2 regions of the Vibrio astriarenae genome follow, and region 2 is predicted to be linked to the other one. Evidence: predicted binding sites of a transcription regulator. Region 2 holds the regulator's gene; the other holds the start of a gene.

Region 1 (3,172 bases), 1.3 Mb from region 2:
TCTTAATGCCATCGCTAAAAACATCGACCTATGTTTCAAAAACCCCGTTTAACAAACAGATCAGTATAAATAAGGCGCCATCTTGGCGCCTTTGTCGTCTTCAACTGCTAGAAAGAGGTTGCCATGGAGCAAGAGGGTAAATTCACGCAAGGATCCACCATGAAGCATATCTTGGTGATGTCCGGAGCTGGCTCAATCGGCTTGATGGCACTGTTTGTCGTCGACCTCGTGGATATGCTGTTTATCAGTATGCTAGGACAAGATGAGCTTGCAGCCGCAGTGGGCTTTGCTGGAACATTGGTCTTCTTTTCAACTTCAATTTCGATCGGAACCTCGATCGCAATGGGGGCGTTGGTCTCCAAATCTTTAGGCGCAAAACGACACCTTGAAGCGCAACGAATCAGTATCAGTACTATGATGACAGCGCTGCTCATTGGCTGTACTGTCAGCGTCATAGTGTATATTTTTATACCAGAGTTGCTCAGTCTCATTGGGGCAAAAGGCTATGCGGCTGAAAGAGCAGAAGCCTATTTGAGGATTTTGATTCCTAGCGGGCCTCTCGTCGCAGTCGGCATGGCGGCGGGTGCAGGCCTGCGCGCTGCAGGTGATGCAAAACGTTCAATGTGGGCAACACTCGCGGGTGGGATTGTGAATGCTATTCTCGACCCGATCTTTATCTTTGCCTTTGAGATGAATGTGGAAGGCGCTGCTTGGGCATCGGTCATCGCCAGGTTCACGGTGTTCTACTTCTCTGTCACTCCTTTGGTTCGGGTGCATAATTTGGTGGCCATGCCCTCCATTGTTCATTGGCTTGGACACAGCAAAGCGATCTTTGCGATTGCTCTACCAGCCATTCTTACCAATATTGCAACGCCGTTTGGCAACGCAATCGTAACGTCCGCAATTGCGCAGTTTGGTGAGGACTACGTAGCCGGTTTTGCGGTCATTGGTCGACTAACCCCTGTGTGCTTCGCGGTCATATTTGCTCTGTCTGGCGCTGTAGGCCCAATTATTGGCCAAAACTATGGGGCGGAGCGTTATGACCGAGTCGAAGATACCCTGAAAAACTCATTGTTCGTGACGACCATCTATACCATTGTGGTTTGTTTTTTACTCTATTTCTTACAAGACTATGTGGTCGCAATATTTAGCTTGCAGGGTGATGCCGCATTAATCGTGACCGCATTTTGCACCTACGTTGCTATTAGCTTTATCTTCAACGGCACGTTGTTTGTGGCCAATACTTCTTTCAATAACCTGGGTAAGCCTTTGTACTCCACAGCCCTCAATTTGGGTAAGGCAACACTAGGGACAATCCCTTTCGTTTATCTCGGCGCGGATATGTTTGGTGCGCTCGGGGTGATGTATGGTCAAGCGGTAGGTACTCTGTTATTTGGCCTGATTGCACTGGTTGTGTTGCGTAAACACATCAGTGATATCGCGAAAGGCCACGAGCCAGAAATGGAGGAAGACGTACCGGCGACCTGTGTCAATACTCAACCATTTTGCACACACGATGCTTTGGTGATTGATGATGCAAGCTTGGTAACAGATGAAGCGACTAAATAGCATAGGTCGGGTATTTGTCTTAGACCATTCATTTAAAGGTCGTTCAATCAACGGTATAGATGCGATTTCTATAACAATTCTATGTAACGTGGGCTCTAAAGTACGCCAATAAATGTGATGCAAATCGATTAACTGTGTAACTTGCACTAATGGTGTTCATATTGTTGTGAGATTGATCACCAAACATAACTCTGGGGTTGGTTACATTGAGTTGTACCCGATAATTACATTTTGAGCGAAAACGCCAACCAAGGAGCCCCCATGACACAAGCCGTATTTCATTTAGGTGTGACCGAAACAGACCTCGCTGGTGCGACATTGGCCATTATTCCAGGTGACCCTGCTCGAGTTGAAAAAATTGCTGATCAGATGGAAAATCCGGTCTTCCTCGCGAGCCATCGCGAATACACACTTTATCGCGCAGAACTCGACGGCAAGCCAGTGGTTGTGTGCTCGACAGGTATTGGTGGCCCATCGACATCGATTGCGGTTGAAGAATTAGCACAGCTTGGTGTACGCACTTTCTTGCGAGTGGGCACAACGGGTGCTATTCAGCCTCACGTTCACGTTGGCGATATGATTGTTTCAACAGGCTCAGTCCGTCTTGATGGCGCGAGTCTCCATTTTGCACCAATGGAATTCCCAGCCGTTGCCGATTTTGACGTGGCAACCGCGATGAAAGCCGCAGTGGAAGAGAGTGGAGCACCTGTACACATGGGTGTAACAGCTTCAAGTGATACTTTCTACCCTGGTCAAGAACGTTACGACACCTTCTCTGGTCGTGTGGTTAAGCGCTTCCAAGGTTCGATGAAAGAGTGGCAAGATATGGGTGTGCTGAACTTCGAGATGGAATCGGCGACGCTGTTGACAATGTGTGCGAGCTCGGGCTTGAAAGCGGGCTGTGTTGCTGGTGTTATTATCAATCGTACTCAAAAAGAGATCCCCGATCACGACACGCTAAAAGAGACCGAAGCGCGTTCGATTAAAGTTGTGGTAGAGGCGGCGCGTAAGATGCTAGCGTAACACGAATGAAAAGTTCCCCTCCTCCCTGGAGGCTTTCAGAGGAGGGGAAAAACGGAGTCCCCACTGCTGGTGGGCATTTCAAGTAACTATGTTCTAATAACCGTGTTCTCAATAGCTGTGTTCATGTTCTCCTTTCTAATCATCGTTTTATGCTCTTAATGACTCAGCTGTGACGGGCGGTAGGTCATCAAGTGGTTGATACAGGTCTTCTGCAAAAGTTTTTAACATGTCGTCATAGACGTCTGAAATTGCAAGAGAGACTTCACTACTCAGTGAATACAAATTATTGGTATTGCTAAAATCGGCATAGCCTTCACTCACCTCATTTAGCCTGTTCAGTGCAATCACACACTGTGGTGTATTAATCACTTTGCGGTTAATCACCGATAGGCGATTCATTTTGTTTAAAATGCTGCCACAGTAATAGCGAATGCGCTCCTCACTATGGCCGATATCTGACTCTTGAATAGAGATGCGCAGCTGGGTAAGTGATTCCATTGAATCTAAAATCGCTTGCCAATTTTGGTGATACTCTTCGTAGAGATCGTCTCGTCCTGCTTGGGCAAGCCACGCTAACACC
Region 2 (3,172 bases):
ACTCGAAAATTCTAATCCCTGACCTCGCCATTTGGACTTTGGTGCGCTAAGGTTAATTTTCTTAAAAATCATAACTATTAAATAGACAGGTACGTCATGTCAGCCAAGCATCCGATTATCGCGGTGACCGGCTCCTCTGGTGCAGGAACCACCACAACGTCAGAAGCCTTTAGAAAGATGTTCAATATGATGGACGTCAAGCCCGCGTGGGTGGAAGGCGATAGCTTCCACCGTTTTACTCGCCCTGAGATGGACGTAGAGATTCGCAAAGCGCGTGAGCAAGGCAAACACATCAGTTACTTCGGGCCACAAGCCAACGACTTTAAAGCGCTGGAACAGTTCTTTGCTCGCTATGGCGAGGAGGGGCAAGGTGAGGTGCGTCGCTACCTGCACTCTTTTGATGAGGCGGTACCGTACAACCAGATGCCCGGCACGTTCACTCCTTGGCAGCAGCTCCCTGATGATACTGATGTTTTGTTTTACGAGGGGTTACATGGGGGAGTCGTCGATGGTGACGTGAATGTCTCTAAACACGTCGACTTTCTGATCGGCATGGTGCCGATTGTTAACCTGGAGTGGATCCAGAAGTTTGTGCGTGATACCCGAGATAGAGGCCACTCGCGAGAGGCGGTGATGGACTCTATCGTGCGCTCGATGGACGATTATCTTAACTACATCACCCCACAGTTCTCTCGTACTCACATCAACTTTCAGCGTGTCCCAACCGTCGACACGTCAAACCCGCTCAATGCGAAGGGCATTCCAAGTCTGGATGAAAGTTTTGTGGTGATTCGTTTACGTGGGATAAAAAACGTCGATTTCCCTTACCTGCTCGCCATGATTGATGGCTCATTTATGTCGCGTCACAACACACTTGTTGTACCCGGAGGCAAGATGAGTTTTGCGATGGAATTGATCGTCAGACCCATCCTACAACAGCTAATAGAAACCGGGAAAATAGGTTAACTGCGACCGATAACCAGAGAACCTTGTCAGTACGTGATCAGGTGCACAGAATCTGAGTAAATTTCGGTCGTATTACCCCGTTAAAATCAAGAAATCGCACAAGAAACACGTTACTATCTTGTCTGAATTACGAGATAGCTTGCAGCATGTGTCTTCAGCACTTATGCTACTAGGCCTAGTTAAAGCGCTTAGCGCAATAAGGAAAGCAGCAAGCGTACCCTGCAGAGGAAGATATATTTATGGTTCTAGGTAAACCTCAAACCGATCCAACGTTAGAGTGGTTTCTTTCACACTGTCATATTCATAAGTACCCATCAAAGAGCACGCTAATTCACGCAGGTGAAAAAGCTGAGACTTTGTACTACATCGTCAAAGGCTCTGTAGCAGTACTTATTAAAGACGAAGAAGGTAAGGAAATGATCCTTTCTTACCTTAACCAAGGTGACTTCATTGGTGAACTCGGTCTTTTCGAAGAAGACCAAGAGCGTACTGCTTGGGTACGTGCAAAATCGCCATGTGAAGTAGCTGAGATTTCATTTAAGAAGTTCCGTCAACTTATCCAAGTTAACCCAGATATCCTAATGCGCCTTTCAGCGCAGATGGCAAGCCGCCTACAAGTGACTAGCCAAAAAGTGGGTGACTTAGCATTCCTAGACGTAACTGGTCGTATCGCTCAGACGCTACTAAACCTAGCAAAACAGCCTGACGCAATGACTCACCCAGACGGCATGCAAATCAAGATCACTCGTCAAGAGATCGGTCAGATTGTAGGTTGTTCACGTGAAACCGTTGGTCGTATCCTGAAGATGCTAGAAGAGCAGAACCTAATTTCTGCACACGGTAAAACTATCGTGGTCTACGGTACTCGTTAATTCTCATCGAATTGCGAACAGCAAAGTATCAATAAAAACACCAAGCCTCGGCTTGGTGTTTTTTTTTATCTGTGCGACACAACTTCACTAACCTAGCTATTCGTACTCTCAAAGATTTTATCGGCTGAGGCCGCCACAAAACCAGAATAAAGCTCTCCACTCGCTGTCGGGTAGCGCTTGGCAAACTCATAAAAGCCCCCGGGGATCTCAAACTCACCATCAGTAAAGGCGACACGGACTCTATCCGCCATCGTTGATGACTGCTCTAGCAGCACTTCGGGTGTTCCTTTTACCTCACCACCAGATTCATTGATAACAAAGCCAGATTCTCTGAGTTGATTATTAACCTCAACCACCTCTTCAAACGCATTGAGCTGATTGACGCTGACCGTAAAGTGGTTGGCACCATAGCCATGAGCGGCAAACCAAGAGGCGTACTCACTCTCTTTCGCAAGCTCAAGATAATCTTGATGTGAAAGGCTCCATAATCGACCGGCAAAAAGAAACGCTGGGCTAAGTAACTGATTGGCGTCTAATTGCGCCACCAAACGTGCAACGATGGCTTGCAACTGAGTGGAACACTCTTCCACTTTTAGCTCACTAATAAACACTTTAGGGAGTGCGGGATCAGTGTGTTCATAATGCTTGGCCAGCAACTTTTTGCTCTCAAATACGTAGTCTCCCCCTTCTTTATAGCCTAGAGCAAGAAAGGGCTTCGCTAGGGTTTCTATCCCTAAAGGGGCGATATTAAAGGTTCGCAAAGCAATATGATCATTGATCAGCGGCGTCTCTTCTTCAAGCAGTTGATGAACTTGCTGCGCTGAAGGACAAAGGCGAGTGATGTAGTCTTGCCAAAGCTCGGCAAATAACTGCTCGACAGTGAAAGCGGGGGTCATACTCTCTCCTTGTATCGAAGGGTGAAAGGTTGGGCAGCCGACTGACTGCCCTCAGCGTGTGACGGTTTGGTTATTTATAGTGTTAGGCCAGGACTCAATGTCGCGGGTAAAAGAGGCTCACTGCCCTCCATTGAAGCCATAGGATACGCGCAGTAGTCTGCGGCATAATAGGCGCTTGGACGCAGGTTGCCGGAAGCACCAGGCCCACCAAATGGTGCATCACCACTCGCCCCCGTCAATTGACGATTACGGTTAACAATGCCCGCACGAATGTGCTCTACAAAATATGCCCATTCCCCCTCATCGGTTGAGATAAGACCTGCCGATAAGCCGTATCGAGTATCGTTGGCAAGCTCGACCGCTTGCTCTAGAGTTTGATAACGAATCACCTGCAGTATCGGGCCGAAATACTCTTCATCAGGTAGGTCATCGATAGCT

The links. Region 2 encodes CRP, which controls carbon source genes, mostly activating them, when cyclic AMP is high. Its sites were predicted from a motif close to TGTGANNNNNNTCACA; they were not measured.
Region 1: a site for CRP is predicted at 1,735-1,750, ahead of udp (uridine phosphorylase). Genes of this name have one in related genera too.

Annotation. Positions count from the first base shown of each region.
Region 1 covers NZ_CP047475.1:2,179,246-2,182,417, reverse strand. Annotated here, with positions in the region: gene GT360_RS10175 (CBS domain-containing protein) at 1-52, shown strand, start outside; gene GT360_RS10170 (MATE family efflux transporter) at 124-1,569, shown strand; gene udp (uridine phosphorylase) at 1,831-2,592, shown strand; gene GT360_RS10160 (hypothetical protein) at 2,740-3,172, opposite strand, start outside.
Region 2 covers NZ_CP047475.1:323,648-326,819, reverse strand. Annotated here, with positions in the region: gene GT360_RS01545 (YheU family protein) at 1-15, shown strand, start outside; gene GT360_RS01540 (phosphoribulokinase) at 97-966, shown strand; gene crp (cAMP-activated global transcriptional regulator CRP) at 1,206-1,838, shown strand; gene GT360_RS01530 (DUF1338 domain-containing protein) at 1,931-2,734, opposite strand; gene astD (succinylglutamate-semialdehyde dehydrogenase) at 2,809-3,172, opposite strand, start outside.